One region of the Aquabacterium sp. TM01 genome, then DNA from elsewhere that is predicted to be linked to it. Evidence: predicted binding sites of a transcription regulator. Region 1 holds the regulator's gene; the other holds the start of a gene.
What was found. Region 1 encodes sigma-54, which starts transcription at its own class of promoters, with help from an activator protein. Its sites were predicted from a motif close to TGGCANGNAANCTGCTTT; they were not measured.

Region 1 (7,946 bases):
CCCGCAATCCCGCCGCCATCCTCTCGGGGGCGGCCCCCGTGTCCACCGCGCCGGCCGCTGACGCGTTGAGCTATCAAGTGCAGGCCGGCGCCTACGCCAGTCAGGCCGAAGCCGAACAGCAACGCGCCAAGCTGGCCATCATGGGCTTGGAGTCGCGCATCCAGGAGCGTGAGGTCAACGGCCGCACCATGTTCCGGGTGCGCCTGGGGCCGTACCCGCAAAAGGATGCGGCGGAAGAGGTTCGCATCAAGCTGCAAGCCGCTGGGGTGGAGTCTGCCCTGGTGCGCATCCAGAAGTAAGCCGGGGCGCTGCCCTCGTTGATTGCCGTGGCCTTCGGGCCGGACAGAAAGGACGCTAGATGAATCGCCGCGAGTTTTCGATCCATACCCTGGGCGCATTGGGTTTGAGTGTTGGCCTGCCCGGGCTGGCCCTGGCCCAAGGCGGCCCGGTGGAAGGCACGCACTACGTGCGCCTGGCCCAGGCCGCGCCGGTGTCGGCGCCCGCCGGTAAGGTCGAGGTCGTCGAGTTCTTCTGGTACGGCTGCGGCCACTGCTACAACTTTGAGCCCTCGCTGGCCGCCTGGGCCGACAAGCTCCCAGCCGACGTCGTGTTCCGCCGCGTGCCGGTGGCCTTCCGCGAAAACCCCTTCGGCAACCACCAGCGCCTGTTCTACGCGCTGGAGGCCATGGGCCTGGTCTCGACCCTGCATGCCAAGGTCTTCCGCGCCATCCACGCCGAGGGTCAGCCGCTGGACAAGCCCGAAGCCATCGCGGCCTTCGTCGCCCGTCACGGGGTGGATGCGGACAAGTTCATGGCCATGTTCAACTCGTTTGCCGTGCAGACCAAGTGCAAGCAGGCCCGCAGTCTGGCCGAGGCCTACAAGATCGACGGCGTGCCCACCCTGGGCATCGCCGGGCGCTATTTCACCTCGGTGTCGCTCAATGGCAACCACGAGCGCACCCTGGCGACCACCAACTTCCTGATCAACCAGTCCCGCAAGGGCCGTTGAGGCGGCACACAGGCGCGCAGGCGCAGGGAAATCGCGCTTCAGACGCGATTTCCCCCTGGTTCGTGGCTAAAATCATTGCAAATTCCATGCCGATGATGACGAACCCACTTTTCCCCTCCCTGACGTGCCGTTTTGCCCGCACTGCCGGTGCGCTGGCGCTGGCCTGTGGCGTCCTGTGGTGCGCCCCGGCCGTGGCGGAAAAGGCCGACCGTTTTCAACCGCTCAACTTCGCCGCCGATGCGGCCCGGGTGGAAGACAACCAGCGCTTGAACATCCTCAGCGGCAACGTCGAGATCACCAAGGGCACCATGGTGGTTCGCGCCGACCGTGTGGAAGTGCGTCAGAACCCCGACGGCAGCCAGACGGCCACTGCCATCGGTGGGCCGGGTGGGCGCGCCTTCTTCCGGCAAAAACGCGATGGGGTGGACGAGTCCATCGAAGGCGAAGCCGAGCGCATCGTCTACGACGGCCGCACCGAAATCATCCGCTTCACCTCGCGCGCCATCATGCGCCGCCTGCAGGGCAACACCGTCAACGATCAGGTCAGTGGGCCCGTCATCGTCTACGACAACAAGACTTCGGTTTTCCAGGTCCAGGGTGGCGGCAGCAGCAGCGGGGCCACCGGCCGCGTTCGCGGTGTGATCACCCCGCGCACCACGCCCGAGACCCCCAGCACCGAAGGCGCCCGTTGATGAACGCGCCGCTGGCTACGCCTCCGCGCAGCGAACTGCGCGCCGAGCACCTCAAGAAGCGCTACGGTGCCCGCACCGTGGTGCACGATGTGCATGTGGCCGTGGCCGCCGGCGAGGTCGTCGGCTTGCTGGGCCCCAACGGCGCCGGCAAAACCACCAGCTTTTACATGATCGTGGGCCTCGTGCCCGCCGATGCCGGCGAGATCACCATCGACGGCCAGCGCGTCGAGCGCCTGCCCATCCACCAGCGCGCCCGCCTGGGCCTGAGCTACCTGCCGCAGGAAGCCTCCATCTTCCGCCAGCTCAATGTCGAGGACAACATCCGCGCCGTGCTGGAGCTGCAGGTGGACGAGCGCGGCAAAGGCCTGAGCAAGGCCGTCATCCAGGAGCGCCTGGATGGCCTGCTGCACGAGCTCAGCATCGAGAAGCTGCGCACCAACCCTGCGCTGTCCCTGTCCGGCGGTGAGCGCCGCCGTGTGGAAATCGCCCGCGCCTTGGCCACCCAGCCGCGTTTCATCCTGCTCGACGAGCCTTTTGCCGGCGTCGACCCGATCGCCGTCATCGAGATCCAGCGCATCATCAGCTTCCTGAAGGCGCGTGGCATCGGCGTGCTCATCACCGACCACAACGTCCGCGAAACGCTGGGCATCTGCGACCGCGCCTACATCATCAGCGAAGGCAGTGTCCTTGCCGAGGGTAGCCCGGCCGACATCGTCCACAACGCCGAGGTCCGTAAGGTCTACCTCGGCGAGCACTTCCGCATGTGAGCGACCGGCGCCCATGAAGCCCTCCCTGCAGTTTCGGCTGTCTCAGCATCTGGCGCTGACCCCTCAGCTGCAACAGTCCATCCGGCTCCTGCAGCTGTCCACCCTGGAGCTGCACCAGGAAATCGAGCAGATGCTCGAACAAAATCCTTTCCTGGAGCCCGAAGACGACTTCGCCCCGTTGGAGACGGCCGCCTCGCTGGAGTTCGAGCGTCAGCGCAACGAACACAACAGCAGTGAAGACGCCGGCGCCGAGCGCGAAAGCTCGCCCACCGAGGCCGACACCAGCGGCATCGACACGGCCGAGATGGGCACGACCGAGCGCGACGACTGGGAAAACGGCACCGAGCGCGACGACTTCGACGGCATCAGTGAAAGCCCTGCGCGCCAAAGCCAGGGCGACGACGAGCTCGACCCGCTCGAGCGCAACAGCCTGTCCATCACCCTGCAGGAGCACTTGAGGCAGCAACTGCTGGGCACCCGCCTGAGCGACGAAGACATGGCTGCGGTCGACATGCTCATCGAGTCCCTCAACGAGGACGGCTACCTGGCCGACACGCTCGAAGACATCGCCGCCAGCCTCCTGCCCGACGAGCCGGACGAAGACACCCTCGACGAGTTGCTCTCGCGTCTGCGCTGTGCCCTGGGCTGGCTGCAGAACCTTGAGCCCGTGGGCGTGGGCGCACGCAACCTGTCCGAGTGCCTGTTGCTGCAACTGCGGGGCATGCCCGCCGAGCCCGCGCGTGACGTGGCCATGGCGATCTGCCGCGAGCACCTCGAACTGCTGGCCCGCCGCGACTTCAAAAAGCTCATGGCCGCCACCGGGGCCGACGAGGCCTTGCTGAAAGACGCCCAGAGCCTCATCGTCTCGCTCGAGCCCAAGCCGGGTCGCGCCTTCACCCGCGCCGAGGCCAACATCATCATCCCCGACGTCATCGTGCAGAAGGCCGGGCGCAGCTGGAAGGTCATCCTCAACCCGGACGTCATGCCCAAGCTGCGCATCAACGACTACTACGCCCAGGCTCTGCGCTCCAGTCGCGGTCCGCGTGGGGGCACAGCCAGCGAGGGGCACGCCAACCTCAACGCCCGCCTGCAAGAGGCCCGCTGGTTCGTCAAGAACATCATGCAGCGCTTCGACACCATCTTGCGCGTGTCGCGGGCCATCGTCGACCGGCAAAAGAATTTCTTCACCCATGGCGAAATCGCCATGAAGCCGCTGGTGCTGCGCGAAATCGCCGACGAACTCGGCCTGCACGAGTCCACCATCTCGCGCGTGACCACGGCCAAGTACATGAACACGCCGTTCGGCACCTTCGAGCTCAAGTACTTTTTTGGCTCCTCGCTCAACACCGAAGCCGGCGGCAATGCCTCCAGCACGGCGGTGCGCGCGCTCATCAAGCAGCTCGTCGCCGCCGAAGACCCCAAGAAGCCCTTGTCAGACAGCGCGCTGTCCAGCATGCTGGAAGAGCAGGGCATCCAGGTTGCCCGCCGCACCGTGGCGAAGTACCGCGAAGCCCTCAAGATCGCCCCCGCGAACCTGCGCAAGGCCCTCTGAGCGAGGACGGGACCGCGCCACGCCCCGGTGACCGGCGCGACCCGCCCACCCCGACCGGTGTCCCTGATCTGTCTTTCATTGCTCGTCCATGTTGCTTCGCCTCCAAGACCTGATCACCATGCTGCCCTGGCAAGACTGGGCCGCCCTGGCCCTGTTCGTGTTCGGCTGGATCGGCTACGCGCAATTTGCCAGCCGCCGCGCCCGCGTCGAGCGCACCCTGCTGTCCAGCACCAACCACTACCGGCGCCTGTGGATGCTCCAGGTCACCCACCGCGACCAGCGCATCGTCGATGCCGCCATCACCCAGAACCTCGCCAGCAGCCCGAGCTTCTGGGCCTCCACCACCATCCTGGTGATCGGTGGCTTGCTGGCCGTGCTCGGCACCACCGAGAAAGCCAGCGAGTTCGTTCGCGACCTGCCCTTTGCCGTGCGCACTTCCTTGCTGGTGCTCGACATCAAGCTCATCGTGCTGCTGTCTGTCTTCGTCTACGCCTTCTTCCGCTTCACCTGGTCCATGCGCGTCTACTCGTTCGGCGCCATTCTGGTGGGCGCCGCCCCCAACGTTGACGTCTTCAACGAAGGCGGCGCCGACCGCCAGGAGTTCGGCGACCGCGCCGGCAAACTCATGGGCATGGCCGCCGAAAGCTTTGCCGACGGCCTGCGGGCCTACTACATGTCCTTTGCGGTCATCGCCTGGTTGGTGTCACCGGTGGCCTTTGCGCTGGGCACCCTGGCTGTCCTCTGGATCCTGTATCGGCGAGAATTCCGCTCCGACGTGCTGGCCATCTTGCGCCCTTGACCGCGTTCTCTTTTCATTGCGACCCCATCATGCCCATCAAGCCCCCCCGCCGCCCCGTCGTGTCCCCGGCCACCGGACGCCCCTCGGGGGAGACGCGCGACCGCGCCCCTTCGTCCACCCGCTCACCACAGGGACGCGATCCACATGGCAGTGAGGCGCACGGAAGTGGCGCACAGGGACGTGCCTCATACGGGCGCGCTCCCGGCGGACGTGACCCGCACACACGCGACGCGGCCCGCTCTGACTCAGGCCACGGGTCTCGCCCAGCGTCTCGGTCGGCCTCTGACACCTGGCGAGGTGGCGATGATCGGCGTCATGGCCCCTCTCCCGGCGGCGCCGTGTGGGGTGCCTCTTCGCGACCGGCCCCCGTCCGCTCCGGCCCCCGCCCCGAGTCGCGTGACTTCGGCCAACGCCCCGTGCTTGCCGCCGATCGCCCGTCCGCCCTTTACCTGTCCTGCCCGTCCGGCGTCGAATCGCTGCTGGCCATTGAAGCCCGTCGCATCCTGGGCGCCGCCGCACAGATCACCGAGTCCCGTGGCGGCATCGAGGTGATCGCACCTGCCACCGCGTCCGCCGCCGAGCGACAGCACACCCTGCGCGACTACGCCATGCGCCTCAATCTCGAGAGCCGCCTGGCCCAGCGCGTCCTCTGGCGTGTCGCCTCCCGCGTCTACCGCCACGAAGACGACATCTACGTCATGGCCCGTGGCGTCAACTGGTCCGACTGGATCACCCCGCAGCACACCCTGCGTGTCGACGTCGTCTCGCGCCGCAGCCACCTCCAAAGCCTCAACTTCGCCGGCCTGCGCGTCAAAGATGCCGTCTGCGACGACCTGCGCGAACGCACCGGCGAGCGCCCCAGCGTCGACACCCGCTTCCCTGACCTCGGCCTGGTCCTCTACCTTGACGACCTCGATGCCATCCTCTATGTCGATACCTCCGGCGAAGCGCTCTTCAAGCGCGGCTGGCGCGAAGACACCGGCGAGGCCCCGCTGAAAGAAACCCTGGCCGCCGCCATGCTCGCCGCCGCCGACTGGCAAGGCCGTCCCGAAGACGGCGCCTTGCTCGACCCCTGCTGCGGTGCCGGCACCATCCCCATCGAAGCCGCCCAGATCGCCTGCGGCATCGCCCCCGGTCTGCAGCGTCGCTTCGCCTTCGAGCGCCTGCTGCCCTTCCGGGCTCATCAGGCCGACTGGCAGCGCCTGCGGCAGGCCGCCCACGACCGCCAGCACCCGCCCCGCGTCCCCATCTACGCTGGCGACGTCGCCTTCCGCATGACCGACTTTGCCACCCGCAATGCCGAGCGGGCCGGCGTGCGCCAGTACATCGAGTTCAAAACCGCCGACTCCCTGCAGCGCCCCGTGCCCTGCGAGCGCGGCGTGCTCATGTTCAACCCGCCTTACGGTGAGCGCATCGACACCAAAGGCTCCGTGCGCAACGCCTACCGCGCCCGCTCCGAAGCCGACGACGAGATGGGTGAACCCGCCCCGACGTCCCGCGCCGGTCGCGAGCAATTCCAGGACGATGAAGCCGCCACCTTCTTCCAGCGCCTGTCCTCCCACTGGAAGAAACAGTATCCCGGCTGGACCGCCTGGATTCTCAGCCCCGACATGAAGCTGCCCAGCGCGATGCGCCTCAAGGAAAGCCGCCGCGTCGTCATGTTCAACGGCCCCATCGAGTGCCGACTCTTCCGCTTCGACCTCGTTGCCGGCAGCAACAAACCCCGCGCTACCGCTCCGACGGATGCCGACGCACCGCCACCGTCCTCGCAAGGCGACTGAATCTGGTGGCGGTTATTGGCCACCCGATCTGGCCACACCTGACCAAGCCAGACTTCATCTGATGCCGGGAGGGCAAGGGTGCAGGTGGCACTCGAGCACACGAGCCCGGGGCCTGGTGCTGTGAGCTAATCGCTCAGGAATCATTGCTCGACGCAGGCGAGGCTGCAACGGACGGCCCCCCGGGCCAGGCTGGCAGCCCGCATGCCCCTGTTTCTGGGGCGCGCAAGGGCGATCCTGAGTGCCCAGCATTCACCGACAGTGTTCAAGCTGAGGCGTTCAATCAAGTGACCGGGCAACGCCACACTGGGACCGATGCGGTCAGTCGTCAGCCGCACAGCCACATGCACATGCCGCAGGGATACTGAATGAAAAGCAGCAAGCAGCGTCAAAGCCAACCACCGCCAGCCAGCCGGGCAACCGTCGTCAGTCCTCGAACTGCGCACCCAACACACTGAGCATGGCCAGCGGCGCCGTATCGGCGCGCAACACCCGCTTGCCCAGACTCACCGCCGACCAGCCTTGCGACAAAGCCAGCGCCTCCTCCTCGGCGCTCAGCCCCCCCTCCGGGCCACTCAGAAAGCACCAATCTTGCGGTGCACCCTTGAGACCCTGAGGTGCTGCGTTCGCCAGCCACGCCCGCACCGACAGCGCCTCGCGCAGACTCAGCACGCCCCGCATCACGGTCGCCGCCCCGGCGTCGCTCCCCGCTGACAGAAGCCAGCCCTGCAGGCTCGCCACCGGATGCACCTTGGGCACCACCGCCCGCCCGCTCTGCTCACAGGCAGACACCGCCACCGCTTGCCAGTGCGCCACCTTCTTCGCCGCACGCTCCCCATCCAGGCGCAGCACCGAGCGGGCACACACCAAGGGTTGAATTGCGTACACGCCCAGCTCCGCAGCCTTCTCCACCAGCGCATCCATCCGATCGTTCGCTGGCATCCCCATGGCAAGCGTGACGCGCACCGGCAACTCCCGCGACTCCTCCACCGCATCGCCCAGCACCACGCTCACCGACTTGCGCCCCATCTCGACCACCGTGGCCAGGCACTCTCGCCCGGCACCATCAAACAGACGCACCGTATCACCTGGCTGCAGACGCAATACCTGCACATGACGCGCCGCGCCCTCAGACAAGTTCACCTGCGCCCCAGGGGCCAGGGACAAAGACGCCATATGAAAACGGGGCAGCACACAGACCTCACTGATCAGAACACCCGAACCTTGCCCGGGCCAGGCACTCATTGTCTTGCAAGATGCACCGAACGCTTCGTCACTACCTCGACACCCACTCGCCGCCGCCCCGGGCCCCCGGGCGCCGCGCGCCCTCAACCACCCATATCAGGAAG
Region 2 (7,946 bases), 1.6 Mb from region 1:
CGAGCCTGTCTCCTTGTATGACGGGGTCTTGAAGTGCCGGTAAGTGACCGACACCGTGGGTTGCACCAACAGGCGCTCGGATACCTGCACATCATGCTGCACCTTCAGGTCGACGTTCAGAACCTTGGCGGTGTAGCTGCCGCGAGCTGTTTCGCCCAGCAATTCGATGGCGCGCGACGTGTCAGTGTGCTGCTGCGTGTAGCCACCCTGGAACAGGAACTGCGTCTTGTCGCTCAGCGCCAGGTTGCCATACACCAGGCCCGTGATCACGTCGATGTCGGCCTTTTGGGCGACGCTGCTCATGTCCACATCGGCGTTGGTGTAGAACAAGGCCACGCCCAGCTTCTGGTTGCGGCGGTATTCACCGTCAAAGCCCAAGCCGACCCCCCCTGTCTTCAGGTTAAAGCCCGAGAGACTGCCGCGATCATCCTGCTTGCCCCATGAGCCGTAAGGCTTGAACCACACCGTGCGGTTGGCCAGCAAGGGATCGCCCGAGTTCAATCCGCTGGCACCCAGCATGTTGATGCTCTGGCGCTGACCCACAATGTTTTGAACGTTGTTGGCCACAACTGCACCGACCCCCACCGCCGTGGTGGTGACCGCGGGCGTGAAGGAGTTGACCGCGCCCGCCACGGCGGCATCGGTGGGCAGTGCGTTCAAGGCGGCAAACACGGGGTTCATGGCCGGAGACGCACCGGCATCCTGAATGGCTTGCAACGCTGCAGCCGCCGAAACGGCATTCGCATTGCCACTGCCAGCGATCGTGGCGTCCACAATGGTGGTGCCTTGAACCACATTCAAGTCAATGTTGTTGCCGTCTTGCACGAACTCGAAATTGAGCAAGGCCGAGTTGTCAGTGACCACGGGCGTGGCATTGAGGGTCAGGGTGTCACTCGCCACCACCACGTTGTCCAAGGTCTGCCCGACCAGCAAACCTTGGTTGGTGGAGGCCGCCAACACGTTCACGTTGATCTTGGAACCCGCGTTGAAGGTCGCGGTTTCTGTATTGAGCTGTGAGTGCGTGGTCGTCGTGCCATCCGTCAACAGCCCGATTTCCAAGGTGCCGCTGTTGACGAAGTCACGCACAAAAGCCGATGCGTTGTGCGGCAGGCTGATGGTGCCGGCGTTGTTGAGCGTGCCACCAGTGACAAGATTGCCGTTCAGCTTGCCCGTGGCGGTGTTGTGGATCGTCGCGGAGGAATCGTTGTAGATCGAATAGGCGCGCCCGTCTGCGGCGCCATTGATGGTGGCGGTGATGGTGCCGCTGTTCGTGATGTTGGCAGTGCTGTCCCCATTGCTGACGATGATGCCGGTAGCCCAGAGGTTGGCAGTGGCCGGGCCTTGGGTGTTCACTGTGATCGTGCCGGAGTTGGTGATGGAGGCGTTGTCACGCAGTTCGTTCAACCGCATGCCCGTTGCGCGCGCGTAGGCCAAGTCACCTGCAGTCGCGGTCACGGTCAGCGTGCCGCTGTTGGACACACTGGACGAGTCATTCACTTCGTCGAAATCCATACCCGTAGCAACGACATAGGCGTTGTCCCCACCTGTGGCAGTGACGGTCAGCGTGCCGCTGTTGGACACACTGGACGAGTCATGCAGATCGTCGGCATTGATACCCGTGGCAGAAGAGGTATAGGCGCTGTCCCCGCCTGTGGCAGAGACAGTCAGCGTGCCGCTGTTGGACACGCTGGCCGAGCTATACAGATCGCCGACATTGATACCCTTGGCATAGACATTAGCGTGGACCCCACCTGTGGCAGTGGCCGTGACGGTCAGCGTACCGCTGTTGGACACAGTGGACGAGTCATACAGATCGCTGACGTCGATGCCCGTGGCTTGAACACCTGCGTCGACCCCACCTGTGGCAGTGACGGTCAGCGTGCCGCTGTTGGACACACTGGACGAGTCATACAGATCGCCGACGTCGATGCCCGTGGCCTGGACACCTGCGTCGTCCCCACCTGCGGCAGTGACGGTCAGCGTGCCGCTGTTGGACACACTGGACGAGTCATACAGATCGCTGACATCGATACCCGTGGCATAGGCAACAGCGTTGTGCCCAACAGTGGCAGAGACGGTCAGCGTGCCGCTGTTGGACACAGTGGATGAGTCACTCAGGTCGCTGACATCGATACCCGTGGCATAGACACCAGCGTAGTTCCCACCTGTGGCAGTGACGGTGATCGTTCCCGCGTTGGTGATGAAAGAGTCGGTTGACAGGTCAGCACCGCTGAATCGCACGCCGAAGGCCGAGCCTCCGGCCGTGCTGCTGGCGGTGATCCTCCCCGCAGTCTCGTTGTTGATGTTGGTCAAGCCGCCTTGATTGCTGATCTCAATGGCGGTGGCGTCGCCTCCTGAGGTGGCAGAGATGGTGCCGCGATTGGTGAGAGTGAGGTTGCCTGTTCCGAAGTAGGAATCGTCAGTTGCAATGTAGACAGCGCTGATCGGAGCGCTGATGCTCGCACTGGCGCTGATCGTCCCAGCATTGGTGATTTCGGTCGAATTGGCGTTGTCGTCGGAATTCGACACCGAGACCGCCGGAGCGTCCGTTGCTTGCACCGATCCCGAGGCAGTGACATTGAGGGTTGCGAGGGAGAAATTGTAGGCGCTCTGGGTGCCGGTGACCGCGGTGTTGATCGTCGTCGGGGTGAAGTTGTAAAAAGCGACTGCCATGACCGGGGTCGCAGAGGCCCCCAGCGCGGCCAGGACGGCGGCCTGCAGCGTCGAACGTCGCAGGTCCAGCAACCGCCCTCCCACCGCTGCGCCGGTCACGGCGATGCTCTTGGTCTTGCCACGGCCTTTCGCCATTTCGGCCACCGCTTGCCACACGCCCGTGGTGGCGTTCCAGACGACGCGGTACATGCGGTTCATCGATCCGTTACTGCTGTTCATGCTCTAAAGCCTTGTTGAAGTGAGGGTGTTTTATTAACCTTACAAATGTTATTACAACTTAATCGTTTGTAACGATCTGTATTAAGCATTGAGCAGTGCGGTGGTGGTAAATTTGCTACTTTTGTTTGCTGCAGCTCCGGTTTTCTGGTGTTTTCGGACGCCACCCAAATGCTGTCGATCGTTGGGTGCAACGCTCAGTTTGATTTTTGATGCGCGGCGAAAAGGTTTCGCATTTACGAAGCAGTCAATACGTCCGCTTTCGGAGCAAAAAGCCAGGCGGTCGAGAAAACCGCAGATATGAGCGTTAACCGAGTCCGGTTCCCGCCAAGCGGACGCCAAAGCCAATGAACAGGCCCCCGACACCGCCCGTGCACACGGCGGCCAGTCGGCGTTGGCGCTGAAACAAACCGGACAGATGGCTGCCGCCCAGAATGAGCGCGGACAGGTACACCATGCTGCAGGCCTGAACAATCGCACCCAGGATCAGGAACGACAGCCACGGACGGGCGTAGGTCGGCGACACGAACTGGATGAAGAAGGACACGAAAAACAGGATCGCCTTCGGATTCATGAGGCTAATGAGCAGCGCCACCTGAAAGGGCTTGCCGCTGGCCGGGGCAGCGCGGGGGGCGCTCACTGTCTTGTTTTGCCACTGTGTGAAGCCGGCACGCAAGAGACCCAAGCCTAAAAATGCGAGATAGGCGGCGCCTGCATACTTCAGGCCGACAAACAGCGCCGGGTGGGTCTGGAACAGCGAGGCCACGCCCGTGGCGGCCAGGGTCATCAGAATCAGGTCACCCATGAAAATGCCCAACGCACCACGGTAGCCCGCGACCATGCCTTGTTGCGATGCCACGCTCATGACGTACAGGGAGTTGGGGCCCGGCAAGAGCACGATGAAGATGGTGCCCAGTACGAAGGTGGTGAGATCGGTGATGCCGTAGACCATGGAGCGCGGATGCAGTTGCTGGATGTCTGACTCCGGCATGGTAATCGGAGCAACGCGCACCGCTTTTGTGCGGCTGGCTGATCGGACCCAGGATGGGGCGCTGCGTTGCGGTGCGCTTCGCGAGCTGCACGGCCTGCCGGTCGCGTTGTCGGCGGGCACGCATGTTGCTTACTCCTTCGCGTGCCCGCAGGTAGCGTCGCCTCAGCGCACAGACATGGTTTCCGCTAACGACGGCGGGCATCAGTTTGATGCGCAAGATCCATGCAGGCAGCTCGGCTGCCCGGTCCCCTTTTTTGCTTTCTGGTCTCCTGGGCAGGCTTGAGCACATCTGCTCGTTTGCCCGGAGAGCCACGGCTGTCGCCTGACCGAGTGGGCGACACCGCCCCTAACGCGTCGCAGGAGTGCATATGAAAATCGTCGTCGTTGGCCACGGCATGGTGGGTCACAAGTTTCTGGAGAGCCTGTTTGAGGCGGGCCTGCAGAACGTCGAGGTCACGGTGCTGTGCGAAGAACCCCGCCCGGCCTATGACCGAGTGCACCTCTCTGAGTACTTCGCCGGCAAGTCGGCCGAAGACCTGTCCGTGGTCGAACCCGGCTTCTTCGAGCGCACCGGCTTCACACTGCGTCTGGCCGCTCGCGCCGTGGCCATCGAACGCCGCGACCGCACCGTCACCACCGCCGACGGCGAGGTGCTGCCCTACGACAAGTTGGTGCTGGCCACCGGTTCTACGCCCTTCGTGCCCCCGATCCCTGGGCGCGACCGCGACAAGTGCTTCGTCTATCGCACCATTGAAGACCTGAAAGCCATGAAGGTGGCAGGCGCCAAATCCCGCACCGGCGTGGTGGTGGGCGGCGGTTTGCTGGGCCTGGAATGCGCCAAGGCCCTGCGCGACCTCGGCCTGCAAACCCATGTGGTCGAGTTCGCGCCGCGCCTGATGGCCGTGCAGGTGGACGAGGGCGGGGGCCGCATCCTGCGCCACAAAATCGAGGCGCTCGGAGTGAGCGTGCTCACCAGTCGCAGCACAGTGAAAATCGTGGACGGGGCCGAGCACCGCCACCGCATGGTCTTTGAAGATGGCAGCTACCACGAGACCGACATGATCGTGTTCTCGGCTGGCATCCGTCCGCGCGATGACCTGGCCCGCCAGTGCGTGCTGGCCATCGGGCCGCGCGGGGGCGTGGTCATCGACGACCACTGCCGCACCAGCGATCACCACGTCTACGCCATTGGTGAGTGCGCGTCGTGGAACGAGCAAACTTTTGGTCTCGTGGCGCCCGGCTACGACATGGCCCGCGTGGCCGCACGTCATATCGCGGGTGATGCGCAGGCCGCGTTCACCGGCGCTGACATGAGCACCAAGCTCAAGCTCATGGGCGTGGACGTCGCCAGCATTGGCGATGCCCACGGCAAGACGCAGCATAGCCGCAGTTTTCATTACAACGACGACATCCATCAGGTCTACAAGAAGATCGTCGTCAGCGAGGATGGCAAGAAGCTGTTGGGTGCCGTGCTGGTCGGCAACGCCGATGAATACGGCACCTTGCTGCAGATGGCGCTCAACGGCATTGCCTTGCCCGACAAGCCCGAGTTCCTGATCCTGCCTTCCAGCGATGGACAGGCCAAGCCAGGCCTCGGGGTGGATGCCTTGCCCGACACGGCCCAGATCTGCTCGTGCAACAGCGTCAGCAAGGGGCAGATTTGCGCGGCCGTGGGGGAGGGCGTCACCACCATCGCCGACTTGAAAGCCTGCACCAAAGCGGGCGCCACCTGCGGCGGCTGTGTGCCCCTCGTCACCCAGGTGATGAAGGCCGAAATGAGCAAGCGCGGCATGGCGGTCAACAACCACGTCTGCGAGCACTTCGCCTACTCGCGCCAGGAGCTTTACCACCTGATTCGCGTGGGCAACATCCACACCTTCGACGAACTGCTGGCCAAGCACGGTCAAGGCCTGGGCTGCGACATCTGCAAGCCCACCGCCGCCAACATCCTGGCTTCGGTCTGGAACGACTTCGTCCTGAAGAAAGACCTGGCCAGCCTGCAAGACAGCAACGACTACTTCCTGGGCAACATTCAGAAAGACGGTAGCTACTCGGTCGTGCCCCGCATGCCCGGCGGCGAGGTCACGCCCGACGGCCTCATCGCCGTGGGCCAGATTGCCAAGAAGTACGGCCTGTACACCAAGGTCACTGGGGGGGCGCGAGTGGACATGTTCGGCGCGCGCGTCGAGCAACTGCCCCTGATCTGGGAGGAACTGATCGCGGCGGGCTTCGAGTCCGGGCACGCCTATGGCAAGTCCCTGCGCACGGTCAAAAGCTGTGTGGGGTCGACGTGGTGCCGCTACGGCGTGGGCGACAGCGTGGGCCTGGCCGTCGAGCTGGAGAACCGCTACAAGGGCCTGCGCGCGCCCCACAAGATCAAGTTCGGCGTTTCGGGCTGTACCCGCGAATGCGCCGAGGCGCAGGGCAAGGACATCGGCGTCATCGCCACCGAAAAGGGCTGGAACCTCTACGTGTGTGGCAACGGCGGCATGAAGCCACGCCATGCTGAACTGCTGGCCTCCGACCTGAGCAAAGACGACTTGGTGCGCATGATCGACCGCGTGTTGATGTTCTACGTCCGCACCGCCGACCGCCTGCAGCGCACCAGCACCTGGCGTGACAACCTGGAGGGCGGCTTGGACTACCTCAAGGACGTGATCCTGAATGACAGTCTGGGCCTGGGTGCCGAGCTGGAAGCCCAGATGCAGCACGTGGTCAACACCTACCAGTGCGAGTGGAAGACGGCGGTCACCAACCCGGAGGTGCGCAAGCGCTTCCGCTCCTTCGTCAACAGCGACGCGAAGGACGAACGTATCGTCTTCGTCAAGGAGCGCGGCCAGATCCGTCCGGCCCGCCCCGAAGAGCACGCCGCACAAACCGACGAGATCACCGCCTGAGCCCCTCACTGGAAGGAGAACAACATGAACGCAGTCATTCAGGATTTCCAAGCCGCGGCGGACGCAGTGGACACCTCGGGCACAGTGAGCGCCTGGACCTCCGTGTGCGCGGTGGACGACATCGTGCCCAACACCGGGGTGTGCGCCTTGGTGGCCGGGCGCCACGTTGCTGTCTTTCGCGTCGGGCAAGACCAGTTCTTTGCCCTGGACAATGTGGACCCCAAGACGGGCGCCAGTGTCTTGTCGCGGGGTTTGATTGGCAGCCTGGGTGGGCGCATCGTCGTCGCCTCGCCGTTGTACAAACAGCATATCGAACTGAGCAGTGGCGAATGCCTGGAGTCCCCCGCATACTCGGTGCAGACGCACCCTGTCAGCATTCAAGCTGGCCAGGTGAGGGTGGCCTTGGCGTGAGCGTCGATTCACCCTGGCCCTCTCGTTTTTGTGATCCCTTCGCTCGCTCATGACCCTGTCCGCCTCTCATCTCGTCCTGCGAGCCAAGCAACTGGAGCTCGATGCCGTGCGACATCTGGCCGAGCGGGTCGAGCTCGCCGGGGTGGTCGGTCAGCTCATCGACGCCTTGCAACATGAACGGGGGGCGACCAGCGTCTACCTCGCTTCCGCCGGGCAGCGGTTTCAGGCTGAGCGCCAGGCGGCGCTCGCGGCGGTTCACCCTGTCGAAGCCAGCTTGCGCACCCTGTTCAACGAGCAAGCCAGGCTCACACAAGGCGCCACCGCCCGAACCCTTTCTCTGATGGCCTGGGTGCTGCTGGACCTGCAGGCCCTGGCCGCACTGCGCCTGCAGATTGATCAACGCATCCCAACCGCCCACGAAGCGGTGGCCGCATACAGCCGCGTGATCGCCGGATTGGTCGAGCTCATCTACCAACTGGCCGATGCCGCGCCCCATCCCGGCATCTCGCGTCAGCTGGTGTCCTTGGTTCACCTGATCCAGGGCAAAGAGGCCGCCGGTCAGGAGCGCGCTGTGGGGGGGGCGCTTTTCGCCTCGGGCGCTTGCAGCGAGACCCAGCAACTGCGCATTGTCAAACTCATTGACGCCCAGGAGCACAGTCTCAAGGTGTTCGAAGAGTTTGCGCCGCCCGCCCTGCAAGCCCAGTGGCAGCAGCACCAGCTGACGCCCAATGTGGCCATGCTGGAGCGCCTGCGTCGCA

Region 2: nirB (nitrite reductase large subunit NirB) is a predicted target of sigma-54. The motif match lies at 3,995-4,012, and genes of this name have one in related genera.

Annotation. Positions count from the first base shown of each region.
Region 1 covers NZ_AP046529.1:124-8,069, reverse strand. The annotation lists gene AC3WW4_RS00230 (SPOR domain-containing protein) at 1-299, shown strand, start outside; gene AC3WW4_RS00225 (thiol:disulfide interchange protein DsbA/DsbL) at 359-1,009, shown strand; gene lptA (lipopolysaccharide transport periplasmic protein LptA) at 1,096-1,701, shown strand; gene lptB (LPS export ABC transporter ATP-binding protein) at 1,701-2,468, shown strand; gene AC3WW4_RS00210 (RNA polymerase factor sigma-54) at 2,482-4,020, shown strand; gene AC3WW4_RS00205 (DUF599 domain-containing protein) at 4,109-4,819, shown strand; gene AC3WW4_RS00200 (THUMP domain-containing class I SAM-dependent RNA methyltransferase) at 5,236-6,600, shown strand; gene AC3WW4_RS00195 (16S rRNA (uracil(1498)-N(3))-methyltransferase) at 7,024-7,788, opposite strand; partial or broken gene AC3WW4_RS00190 (hypothetical protein) at 7,874-7,946, opposite strand, start outside.
Region 2 covers NZ_AP046529.1:1,627,541-1,635,486, forward strand. The annotation lists gene AC3WW4_RS07565 (autotransporter domain-containing protein) at 1-2,892, opposite strand, end outside; gene leuE (leucine efflux protein LeuE) at 3,197-3,880, opposite strand; gene nirB (nitrite reductase large subunit NirB) at 4,249-6,777, shown strand; gene nirD (nitrite reductase small subunit NirD) at 6,802-7,188, shown strand; gene AC3WW4_RS07585 (nitrate- and nitrite sensing domain-containing protein) at 7,238-7,946, shown strand, end outside.